Regions from separate parts of the Paraburkholderia sp. TE9906 genome, predicted to be linked through region 1. Evidence: riboswitches for the same ligand, from Rfam matches in the RefSeq annotation. Region 1 holds a riboswitch; the other holds the start of a gene.

Evidence for each region. A riboswitch is a leader RNA that binds a small molecule or an ion and turns the genes downstream of it on or off. The one in region 1 is predicted to bind glycine.
Region 2: linked by a shared signal. The riboswitch ahead of ACZ9H4_RS28150 (D-amino acid dehydrogenase) and the one ahead of gcvT (glycine cleavage system aminomethyltransferase GcvT) in region 1 are both predicted to bind glycine.

Annotation. Positions count from the first base shown of each region.
Region 1 covers NZ_JBWCCT010000008.1:157,807-164,099, reverse strand. Annotated here, with positions in the region: gene gcvP (aminomethyl-transferring glycine dehydrogenase) at 1-2,574, opposite strand, end outside; gene gcvH (glycine cleavage system protein GcvH) at 2,658-3,038, opposite strand; gene gcvT (glycine cleavage system aminomethyltransferase GcvT) at 3,102-4,220, opposite strand; glycine riboswitch at 4,301-4,455, opposite strand; glycine riboswitch at 4,491-4,591, opposite strand; gene ACZ9H4_RS22685 (hypothetical protein) at 4,738-5,088, opposite strand; gene ACZ9H4_RS22680 (oxidoreductase) at 5,282-6,293, opposite strand, start outside.
Region 2 covers NZ_JBWCCT010000013.1:6,585-12,877, forward strand. Annotated here, with positions in the region: gene ACZ9H4_RS28140 (M20 family metallopeptidase) at 1-1,065, shown strand, start outside; gene ACZ9H4_RS28145 (LysR family transcriptional regulator) at 1,147-2,112, shown strand; gene ACZ9H4_RS28150 (D-amino acid dehydrogenase) at 2,183-3,391, opposite strand; glycine riboswitch at 3,559-3,652, opposite strand; gene ACZ9H4_RS28155 (aspartate/glutamate racemase family protein) at 3,765-4,508, opposite strand; gene ACZ9H4_RS28160 (GntR family transcriptional regulator) at 4,606-5,334, opposite strand; gene ACZ9H4_RS28165 (ABC transporter substrate-binding protein) at 5,700-6,293, shown strand, end outside.

The DNA.
Region 1 (6,293 bases):
GTAGTCGGCGAGGCGCTTGGCGACGTCGTCCACGGTGATGCCGCTGGTTTCCTTCAACGGACGCAGATCGAGAATGCACTCGTGCGCGACCAGTCCGCCCGGGCCCGAATACAGCACCGGATAGTGCGGCGCGAGTTTGTTCGCGAGGTAGTTCGCGTTGAGGATCGCGGTTTCGGTGGCGGCGGTCAGGTTCTTCGCGCCCATCATCGCGATGTACATCCACGAGATCGGCAGGATCGATGCGGAGCCGTACGGTGTGCCCGACACCGCGCCGATACCGTTCGGCGCGCGCTCATAGCCCGACGAGATCTGGTTCGGCAGGAACTGCGCGAGGTGCGCCCCGACCGCGACCGGACCGACGCCTGGTCCGCCGCCGCCGTGCGGAATGCAGAAGGTCTTGTGCAGGTTCAGGTGCGAGACGTCGCCGCCGAACTGGCCCGGCGCGCACAGACCGACCATCGCGTTCATGTTCGCGCCGTCCACGTACACCTGGCCGCCGTGCGCATGCACGATCTCGCAGATTTCGCGCACGTTCGCTTCGAACACGCCGTGCGTGGACGGATACGTGATCATGATCGCCGCGAGCTTGTCGGCGTGCTGAGCGGCCTTCTTCTTCAGGTCTTCGATATCGACATTGCCTTGCGCGTCGCAGGCGACCACCACGACCTGCATACCGGCCATCTGCGCCGATGCCGGGTTCGTGCCGTGCGCCGAAGCGGGAATCAGGCAGACGTTGCGATGCGCTTCGCCGCGCGACGCGTGATACGCGTGGATGATCAGGAGACCCGCGTACTCGCCTTGCGAGCCGGCATTCGGTTGCAGCGAAACGGCGGCATAACCGGTTGCGGCGACCAGCATCTCTTCGAGCTGATCGATCATTTCGCGGTAGCCGACGGTTTGCTCGGCCGGCGCGAACGGATGGATCTGGCCGAATTCGGGCCACGTGACCGGCAGCATTTCCGAGGTCGCGTTCAGCTTCATCGTGCACGAGCCGAGCGGGATCATCGAGCGGTCGAGCGCGAGGTCCTTGTCCGACAGACTGCGCAGATAGCGCAGCATTTCCGTCTCCGAATGATGACGGTTGAACACGTGGTGCGTGAGGTACGCGCTGGTGCGCTCGAGCGCAGCCGGTACCGAGGCGGTGTTCGAAGCAGCCATCGCGGCGTCGAGCGCGTCGACTTGCGGCACCTCGCTCGCGAAGGCGGCTTGCGCGAAGACCGCGAGCAGATCGGCCAGATCGTGGCGCGTCGTGGTTTCGTCGATCGACAGGCCCACTTGCGTCGCGCTCACGCGGCGCAGGTTGATGCGCCTCGCGGTGGCGGCGTCGAGCAGCGCTTGCGTGCGCGCGCCGGTGTCGAACGTGAGCGTGTCGAAGAAGGTTTCGTTGACGAGCGTGTAGCCGAGCTGCTTCGCGCCTTCGGCGAGCAGCGCGGCGATGCGGTTCACGCGCAGCGCGATGGTCTTCAGACCGTGCGGGCCGTGATAGACCGCGTACATGCTGGCCATGATCGCGAGCAGCGCTTGCGCGGTACACACGTTCGAGGTGGCCTTCTCGCGGCGGATATGTTGTTCGCGCGTTTGCAGCGCGAGACGCAGCGCGGGGTTGCCTTGCGCATCGACGGTCACGCCGACGAGACGCCCCGGCATCTGACGCTTGAATTCGTCGCGCACCGCGAGATAGGCGGCATGCGGGCCGCCAAAACCGACCGGTACGCCGAAGCGCTGCGTATTGCCGACGGCCACGTCCGCGCCCCATTCGCCCGGCGGCGTAAGCACGGTCAGTGCGAGCAGGTCGGCGGCGACCACCACGTGGCCGCCCGCTGCGTGGATCGCTTCGGTCAGCGCGCGGTAGTCGCGCACGTCGCCGTTCACGCCCGGGTATTGCAGCAGCACGCCGAATGCGTTCGAGTTCGCGGCTTCAGCGGCGGGTCCGACTTTCACTTCGATGCCGACCGGCGTGGCGCGCGTCTTCACCACTTCGATGGTTTGCGGCAGCACGTCGTCGGCGACGAAGAACACGTTCGACTTCGGCTTGCCCACACGTTGCAGCAGCGTCATCGCTTCGGCGGCGGCGGTGGCTTCGTCGAGCAGCGACGCGTTCGAGATCGCGAGACCCGTCAGGTCGACGATCATCTGCTGGAAGTTCAACAGCGCTTCCAGACGGCCTTGCGAAATTTCCGGCTGATACGGCGTGTACGCGGTGTACCACGCCGGATTTTCCAGCACGTTGCGCAGGATCACCGTCGGGGTGTGCGCGTTGTAATAGCCCTGCCCGATATACGAGCGGAACACCTGGTTCTTGTCCGCGAGTTCGCGCAGCGCGGCGAGGGCTTCGGCCTCGCTCTTCGGTTGCGCGAAGGGACCGAGCGGCAGCGTTTCGGTGCGGCGGATCGTCTTCGGAATCACGGCGTCGATCAGCGCGGCGCGCGAGGCGAAGCCGAGGGCTTCGAGCAGCGCTTCCTGGTCGGCGGAATCCGGGCCGATATGCCGTTCGGCGAAGGCGTCATGCACTTCGAGCGCGGCGAGCGAGAGAGGAGTGCGGTTCATCAGACGATCCGGGTGTTCGAGCTTCATGGGTGTTCCTGGCGGTGCGGCTATCCCTGGGCTTCGAGAGGGACGCGCCGCACCTGGCGGGTTAAACGTAAAGGTGAATCAGATCAGGCGCCGATCGACTTCGTGTACGCGTCGGCGTCGATCAGGCGATCTTGCGTCGCGTCGGCGGCCGGCTTGATCTTGAAGAGCCAGCTTTCGTACGGCATGCTGTTGACCGAGTCGGGCGAGTCGGCCACGGCCGAGTTCGCTTCGATGATCTCGCCCGAGACCGGCGCGTAGATGTCGGAAGCGGCCTTCACCGATTCGATCACGGCAACGGTGTCGCCCGCCGTCACGGTCTTACCCAGTTGCTGGACTTCGAAGAAGACGATGTCGCCGAGCGCTTCCTGCGCGTGGTCGGTGATGCCGACCGTCAGCGTGCCGTCCGCTTCGGTGCGGACCCATTCGTGCGATTCGGTGTATTTGAGGTCGGCCGGGATGCTCATCGGATGCTCCTGTGCGGTGTGATTCGGTATTGGCTTAAAAAGAGGGGGCGTGCGCGCGGCTGCTTAAACGGCCAGCACCTTGCCGTTGCGCACGAATGGCAGTTTTACCACGCTTGCGGGAACGGCCTTGTCTCGAATCTGGACGTGAACGGTGTCGCCCGGCTGCACGCCCTTGGGCACGCGCGCGAAGGCGATCGATTCCTGCATCGTCGGGGAAAAAGTGCCGCTGGTGATTTCGCCTTCGCCCTGCGGCGTGAGGACTTTCTGATGCGCGCGCAGCACACCTGCCGCCTTGCCGTTTTCCTTCAGCAGGATCAGACCGACGAATGCTGCCTTCGAACCGTCGGCTTCGAGCTTGCCCTTGCCGACGAAGTCGCGCGGCGAGGTCAGATCGACGGTCCAGGCGAGGCCGGCGTCGAGCGGCGAGACGTTGTCGTCCATATCCTGGCCGTACAGGTTCATGCCGGCTTCGAGGCGCAGCGTGTCGCGCGCGCCGAGGCCGGCCGGGCGCACGCCTTGCGCGTGCAGCGCGTTCCATAGCGCCTCTACGTGGTCCGCCGGCACGATGATCTCGAAACCGTCTTCGCCGGTGTAGCCGGTGCGCGCGACGGTCAGTTCGCCGAACGGCGTGCCTTCGACGCGCGCCGCGTTGAACGGCTTCAGAGCTTCGGTGGCGGCGCGTGCGGCGGGCACCGTTTGCCAGACTTTCTCGCGCGCGTTCGGGCCTTGCACGGCGACGATCGCGAAGTCGCGGCGCGGCGTGATGGTCAGGCCGAAGCCGCCGTCGGCGTTGAGCTGGCCGAACCAGGCGATGTCTTTCTCGGCGGTGCCGGCGTTGACGACCACGCGGAAGTGGTCTTCGCTGAAGTAATAGACGATCAGATCGTCGATCACGCCGCCGTTCGGGTTCAGCAGACAGGAATAGAGCGCGCGGCCGGGCGTTTGCAGCTTGCCGACGTTATTGGCCAGCGCGTATTCGAAGAAAGCGCGCACGCGCTCGCCGGTGAAGTCGACCACGCACATGTGCGAGACATCGAACATGCCGGCGTCGGTGCGCACGGCGCGGTGTTCGTCGATCTGCGAGCCGTAGTTGACGGGCATGTCCCAGCCGCCGAAATCGACCATGCGGGCATTGAGCGCACGATGGGTGGCGTTGAGCGGGGTGTGTTTGAGTTCGGTCATGGGGCCTCGGGCGTCTCGCGAAACAAAAAAGGCCATGCGGCGCTACGCCTCGCGGCAAGGTGCCTGCGAGCGTGGTTCTGCATGACCCCTCTGTCCTCGATACCTGAGAGATTGCGCGACCGTGAACGTTGCTCCGCCACGATGACACGCGCGCCCCTTCGGTGGGCAGCCTGCCCGAATCTGCGTGATGTTGCCAAAACGCAGATGGCTACTGCCGCTCTCCAGAGTGCGAAAAACCGCTGCCTTGAGGTTGCTTCTGGCGAGGGTTTTTCGACGCGGTCGGTCCTTTTGCCTGAGAGTTTGCGGGTGTGCCCCTTCGGCGGCGCGGCCTGCGATATTCGGCGGCCAGCGCGCTCTCCCGACGCGTGCGGCGAATGTACGCGACGGCCGGGGGCTTGTCAAATAGAGGCTGGCGGCCTGTAGGGGGGGCGGCTGCGGTACGCGTCGGCGAAAAAAACGCGGGCCAGGTTGCCCGCGCTGGGCTGCGCACCGGTGCTGCTTCGATGACGGAACCGGCTTACTCGCCGATCGCGTGAGCCGCGTTGTCCAGCTCCTGATTCAGCACGCGCTGTTCGTCGGCGGTGAGGCCGCCGCCGTGTTGCGCGGCCATGTCGTGCGCTTCCTGGCGGATCACGTCCAGCCGATGATGCAGGGATGCGCCTTGCGGCGGCGGGTAGTCGCCCTGATTCACCCGTTTGTCGATGCGGCGGCCGAGATTGTCGATCCGGCCTTCGACCTGACGCAGACGCTGATCCGCGATCTGCTGCTGGGTGGGGTGTGGCGTCGGCGCGGGCGGCGGAGTCACCACGCAGGCGGCGAGAGAACTGAGCAGGGCGCCTGCTGCAATGGCGCGGGTGATACGAGGCATAGACTCTCCGGAAGTCGTTGTCGTGAAGATGCTACTCAGGTAGCAACGAATGAGCGCGGCCGTGCGCTGACCGGGGAGCGGGCAGAGTTGTAACGTTATGTTCCTTTCGGAGACGTCGGGTTTCTGCCCGCGCGAGCCCGGCGGCTCGTGCGGTTTTAGGTACACAAGCCGTCGCGCCGCGCGCTCGAATGGCTCAGCGAATGCGCTCGAACGGCAAGCGCAAGCCTTCTTCCGAGCTGCGCGCCGCGAGCTCGATGATGGTCATCACGTCGACCGCATCCTGAGCCGTGACAGGGAATGCGACGCCGTGCTGGATGGCGTCCGCCACCGCGATATAGAACCCGGCGTAGTCGCCATTGCGCGTCGGCACTTCGCGCTCGACTTCCTGGCCGCCTTCCTGCACGCGCAGCAAGCCTGCGGTATTGCCGGCGCCGAAGCCTTCGTCGCCGGGCCGCAGGCCTGCTTTCAGCTGGTCTTCCTGCGTGTCGAGCCCGTGTTTCACATAGCTGCCGCGCGTGCCGTGGATCGCAAAGCGCGGCGCGACCAGCGCGGTCAGCGCGCTCGCGTGCAGCACCACCTCGAACTCGCCGTAGCCGAGCTGGATGTGCACGTAGTCCGGCGCGCTCGCCTGGTCGCGATGCGTGCGCACCGTCGCCGAGACCGTCTGCGGGGCGCCGAAGAGCGCCAACGCCTGGTCGATCAGATGCGGCCCGAGGTCGAACAGCAGGCCGCCGCCGCGCGACGCCTCTTCGCGCCAGCGCTGCCGCACTTCCGGCCGGAAGCGGTCGAAATGCGATTCGTACTGCGTGACGCGCCCCAGTTCCACGCGGGCGAGCAGATCGCGCACGGTCAGAAAATCGCCGTCCCAGCGGCGGTTGTGGAACGGCATGAACAGCTTGCCCCGCGCGAGCGCGATGTTGGCAAGCGTGTGGGCGTCGGCGGCGCTCAGCGTGACCGGCTTGTCGACCACCACGTGCTTGCCGGCTTCCAGGGTGCGGCGTGCGAGGTCGAAGTGCGTGTCGTTGGGCGTGGCGATCACGACGCAATCGATGTCGTCGAGCGCCAGCAGCGCGTCGAGGTCGGCCACGACTTTCGCGTGCGGATAGTCGGCCTGCGCGCGTTCGGGCTGGCTCGTCGCGATGGCGGCGACGCTTGCGCGTCCGCAATGTGCGATCACCGGCGCATGAAAGGTCGCGCCAGCAAAA
Region 2 (6,293 bases), on a different contig from region 1:
GCCGTCGCGGTCAAAAACGCGCTGGAGCGCAGCGGCATCGAAGGCACGGTTCGCTTCTACGGTTGTCCCGCGGAGGAAGGCGGCTGGGGCAAGACCTTCATGACCCGCGCGGGTCTGTTCGACGATGTGTCCGCCGCGATCACGTGGCACCCCGGCGTCGCGAACACGATCATGAATATCGAGAGTCTCGCGGTCAAACAGGCGTACTTCCGCTTCAAGGGTGTCGCCGCGCACGCCGGCGCGTCGCCGCACCTCGGACGCAGCGCGCTCGACGCGCTCGAACTGATGAACATCGGCACGAACTTCCTGCGCGAACACATGATCCCTGATGCCCGTGTTCACTACGCGATCACCGACGCGGGCGGCGTCGCGCCAAACGTCGTGCAGCCGAATGCGGCGGCGCTGTACATGATCCGCGCGCCGCGCAATCGTGATGCTCAGGAACTGTACGAGCGGGTCTGCAACATCGCGCGCGGCGCGGCGCTGATGACCGATTGCGAGTTGGAAATCGAGGTTCATTCGGCCTGTTCGAACCTGATGCGCAACACGACGTTGAACGAGCTGATGCACGCGAAGTTGAAGGAGTTCGGCGCGCCACAGTATGACAAGGCCGAACTGCAGTTCGCCGAGTCGATTCATCAAACGACGCGCCCCGACGAGATCGAAATGGCGGGACGAATGCTTGCCGCAGCGTGGCGCCAACCGAAGGCGCTGTTCGATGGCGTCGATGCACTCGACAACGACCGTCCGTCGAAGATGGGCGGTTCGACCGACGTCGGCGACGTCAGTTGGGTCACGCCCACGGTGCAGTGCATGACCGCATGCTTTGCGTTCGGCACGTCGCCGCATTCGTGGCAGTGGGTTGCCCAGGGCAAGAGCGCGATCGCGCACAAGGGCATGGTGCTCGCGGCCAAGACGATGGCCGCCACCGCACTGGAGTTGTACACCAGCCCGCTGCTGCTCGCGGCAGCGCGCACGGAACTGGCGGAGCGCCTGGCCGTTGAGCCGTACGTGTGCCCGATTCCTGAGAGTGTGAAGCCGCCTCTGCCGAAGGCAGCGGGCTAACCCGCCACAACGACGCGCCGTGAGCATTTTTGTCCCGCTAAGCTATGCCCTTGAAAGATGAACATGAGAACTGGGGGCACTGTGAAGTTGAGACAACTCGACGCGCTGCGTGCGGTCGCCGAGGCCGGCAGTCTGCATGAAGCCGCTCGCCGTCTGTTCCTGACGCAGCCGGCGATCAGCCGCTCCATCCGGGAGCTGGAAGTCGAACTGGGCATGCTGTTGCTGACCCGATCGGCGAATGGCGCCACCTTGACGCCATTCGCCCACCAGGTGCTAAAACGCGCACTCGTCGTGCAGCGGGAAGTCGGGCGTATCGTGGAAGACGCGCAGACAGCGCGCGGAGAACTCGGCGGGCGGCTCACGCTCGCGGTCACGCCGCCGGCGTCGACGCGCGCGCTCGCCGACTCGTTGATCGAACTGACCGCAGCGCGCCCGGACGTGAACTTGCAGGTGATCGAATGGCGCGCCGAGAATATCGCGGACGGTTTGCGAAACGGCACGATCGACGTGGCGATCTTTACGCAATACGGCGAGCCAAAAAACGCCACGTTCGAATGGATGCAACTCTACGATCTCGACGTGCAACTGACCATCGCGGCGTCCTATCAAGGTAGCGAAACGCTGTCGATCGAACAGCTTCACGCGCTTCCATGGCTCCTGCTGGATTCTCCCAACGACGAATCCGGCTTTGTCGCAACGCTGTTCGGGGCGCACGGTATGCCCCCGCCGACGCGCACGACGCGCTGTTCAGCGATGAATCTCTATCTGGACCTCGCGATGCGGATGGAGGCGATCACGGTATTTACGTCGCTGGCGATGCCATTGCTGTCCCAGCGCGTGGATGACGGCATGCTCAAATTGCTGAGCCTGAGAGAACCAATGCCCAGGATCGGCATGTACCTCGCCTATTCCAGCGGCGAACTGCTGACCGCCACCGCGCAGGATTTCATCCGGCGCCTGCGAACCAAGCTCGACGGCGATGACGAGGGACGCATGCCTGCCGGCATGCGCTACAGCGACACGCGCCTTGCCGTCGGCGTTCGCTAGGCCACGTGTCGGATCATCTCTCACGCACACCGCGCGAGAGATGATCCGACCATGAGGTGCCTGGTCGATGCTACATCGCGCTCGCAACGGCGTGCGCCGTTGCCGCCGACAACGTCCAGCCCAGATGACCATGCCCCGTGTTGTAGAACACGCCGCGCCGTTTCCCACGGCCCACCTTGGGCAACATGCTCGGAAGCATCGGCCGCAAACCCGCCCAGGGAATGACGCGCGAAGTCGATACTTCGGGAAAATATCGCCGCGTCCAGTCCACTAGCGGTGCGATGCGGTCCGAACGAATATCGCGGTTAAAGCCGTTGATTTCCGCCGTGCCCGCTACCCGGAAACGATCCGCGCCGAGACGGCTCGTCACGATCTTCGCACTGTCGTCGAGCAGGCTGACTGACGGCGCGTGCTGCTGACTGGTTTTGTCGTCGAGACAGACGGTGATCGAATAGCCCTTCACAGGATAGATATTCACGTGATCGCCGAGCATCGCCGCGAAGTCGCGGCTCTTCACGCCGGCGCAGACGACGATGCGCTCGAAGGTGAACGGCTGCGTTTCGCCTTCGAGATTGACCATCAGCGAAAAACGGCCTTCGGCAGGCTGCTCGATCGACGTGATCTGCGCGTCGTAATGGAATTCGACGCCGTGCCGTTCGCATGCCTGCGCGAGCCCGCGCGTGAACTTGTGAATGTCGCCGGTCGAATCGGACGGCGTAAAAAAACCGCCATAAAAATCGCCATGCAACGCGGGTTCGATGCGCTGCAATTCGCTTGCACTGACCGGGTTGCGCTCGAGGCCGCCTTCACGCAGCAGGTCATTCACCTTGCTCGCGGCGTCGAATTCCCTGCTGGTCTTGTAGATATGCAGAATGCCGCGCCGTTCCAGATCGAAATCGATACCTTCTTTTTCAGCGATCGAAAACAGATGCTCGCGCGCGGCGAGCGCGAGCCGCACGGTTTCGACCGTATTCGCGCGATAGTGCGGAATCTGCCGCAGGAATTCGCCCATCCACGAATACTTGTGCCACGTGGGTAGCGGATTGAGCAGCAGCGGGGCATCGCGCGTGAGCATCCAGCGCAGGCCCTTGAGCACGGTCGCCGCGCTGTTCCAGACTTCGGCATTGCTGGCGGAAAGCTGGCCGCCGTTGGCGAACGAGGTCTCCATGGCCGCGTAGCGGTGGCGTTCGAACACGGTAACGTGATGGCCGCGCTGCGCGAGCGCATGAGCGGTCGTGACGCCGGTAATGCCGGCGCCGATAATGGCGATTCGTGACATGACATGGTCCAGAGTGGTTGAGCATCGCCGATGTCGATTTCGTGTTGACTGATTCGAAATCGGCGTCGATGCCCCATCTGTCCATGTACCTGAGAGTTTCTTCCCGCGCCGGGCAAGCAGGCGGGGAATCCCCTTCGGTGGGCGCGCGTGCGCCGCTCTCCAGATGTTCCTGCTGCGCGGTCCTTTTGCCTGAGAGTTTCCGGGGCGGTTGCTCCGTCGGCGTCGTCGCGAATCCTTGACGATCTCTCCCGCGCTGCATCGCAGAACGGCTCGACAATACCGGGCAAAAATATTTACCGCAAGTCTTTCGTGCAATGGTCGGCGGTCTGGATCAATCGGTCACCGCTCATAGCGAGTGAGCAAGTGCGAACTCTCATTCACGCGCCAGTAATTCGGAAAGACCATTCGAGAGTCCGGCATTGAGCTTGGGTGGCGGTTTGGCGAAACTGCCGCTCTGAGCGCGTATCGTTGCGAGACGGGTCAATACTTGCGCCTGGCACACCCCACTCGATACGCCATCGACAACCGGCACCGGCAGAAGGTCCGCCACACTGCGCGCCAACCCTGCGAGCGGCGCGCCAGCCAGAATCAGCACGTCCGCGCCGTCTTCTTCCACCGCGCGGCGGCTCAATTCGACCAGATAGCTGCCGTGATCTTCCCGGACCGTGGCGGGGTCACGCAGCGGGCGATCGAGATGACGGATTCCCGCCAGCCGGCTCAACATGCCGTAACGGTCAACGCATTCCCGATACCAGGCGGTGATGCGCCGCGAAATCGCAATGATCCCGATCCGCTGACCGAGTTGCGCCGCGGTCATCAGCGCGGCTTCGGTCATGCCGACAACCGGCACGTCGAGTACTTCCCGCAATTCGTGCAGACCGGGGTCGCCGAATGCCGCAATCAGCAGCGCATCGTATTGGCCTTTGCGTTCCCCGGCGATGCTCGCCACGGCGTGCGCACCGAGCAGCGCCTCGAAGCGGGTTTCGATGTAGGCCACACCGCTTGCCGCTGTCGCCATCTCGATCTGCACATCGGCTGACGCGACGCGGCGAGCTTCGGCTTCGATCAGATCGGTGACGCCGCGTGAAATGTTCGGGTTGACGATCAGCAGTTTCATGATGGCTCCAGCCAGGTGTCGCCGCGCGGCAATATCGCCAACAGCAACGGTCATGGTGCGATAGCAGTATCGAGGCGCGAGCAGACGCCGCGCGCACTCATCCAAAGATGGCCTGCAGATCGACCTCAGTGTCCTCGGGCAACGAGAGATCAAGCGTCGCCTCGATGTGATCGAGGTGTCCGACCGCCGCCGCTATCGCCGCATCGAGTTCGCCCTTCTCCATCAGCCCGACGATTTCCGTGTGCTCGTGATTCGGACAGGCGGGCACGTTGGGGGAATCGAACAGCAAGATGATGAGACAGGTCAGCGAAGCGAGTTCGCGCATCAGCTTGGTCAGCGGCGGACTCGCCACCATTTCGGCGATCAGCAGATGAAATTCCCCGGAGAGGCGAATCACCGCGTGCTTGTCGCCCTTCTCGCGGGCCGCACGTTCCTTGGCGACATGCGCATGGAGACGCCGAAAATCCTCGGCCTTGCCACGCTCGACGAGGCTGCGGATCAGCGCCGGCTCGAGAATGCGCCGCGCCTGGAAAATATGGCGCGCGTCCTGCACCGACGGGCTTGCGATGAACGCCCCGCGATTCGGGATCGTGGTGACGATGCCTTCGTGCGTGAGCCGCGCCAGCACCTTGCGAATTCGCGTGCGGTTGACCTTGAACACGCTGGCGAGTTTTTCCTCGACGAGTTTGGTGCCCGGAATCAGCCGGTGCTCCATCACCGCGGTGAGGATGCGCTCATAGATCGCATCGGAATTGTCTTCCGCATCGAGGATCTGAGCGGCCGGCCGCGCCTTACGCGAGCCGACGGATTCTTTGTCGATTAGCACGCTGGGTGTTCTCCACTGACCAACGATGGTTTTGCGTCATTGCAATTGTACATTGTGACAAAAATAAACTTGATTGTGGAAACTTGCACCATTCATGTCACCAGGCACTTACAGCGAACCCAGTCCGCACGCAACAGGTGCGGAATGCGTTGATATAGCAATGTCTCAGCCTGCTCGACCCATCAACGAATGGGATTGCGCCCATTTTCCCCGCCTGCCCCATGCGCGCCGCCGCTCGCGGCTTTGAGCCCCATACAGAAGTCATGTTTGAGCTTGCCGATGTTCTCCAAGTGATTCATTGGCACACCTGTTGCTTAGTTTTGTCACAAACATATTTCATTTTGTGACAAAACGGAGTCCACCTGATGCGATTTGCCCGTTCCTCTCTCGCCGTCCTGAAAAGCGCTGCGCGCGTGCTGTTTGCACCTCTACTGGTCGCCGCCGCGCTTGCGCCCGCGGCCGGCCACGCCAAGGACGCCGAACCGATCAACCTCGGCTATGCCAAGTGCGCGCACTGCACACCGTTGTCGCTCACCCCGCAGTACGCCACCGGCGTCAAGCTGACGACAACCTCGTTCAATACGGGCAACGACGTGCTGACCGCGTTGCTCTCGAAAAGCATCGACATCGCACAGGTCACCTATCTGCACTATGTCACGGCACTCGACAAGGGCTTCAAGGTAGTCGGCGTCTCCGGCCAGATCAACGGCGGCTCGCAGGTGCTGATCGCCAACAATTTGCCGGTGCAAGCGGGCGACTGGGACGGCTTGAAGAAACTCATCATGCAGTACAAGAAGGACGGCAAGCCGTTCCGCGTCGCCGCGTCGCGCGGTAATGCGCAGGACATTCATATGCGCGGCGCGTTCCTCACGCACGGCATCGACATCAACAAGGATGTGCAGTTCATCAACATCCCGAATCCTTCGGACCACGTTCAGGCGCTGCGCCGGGGCGAAGTC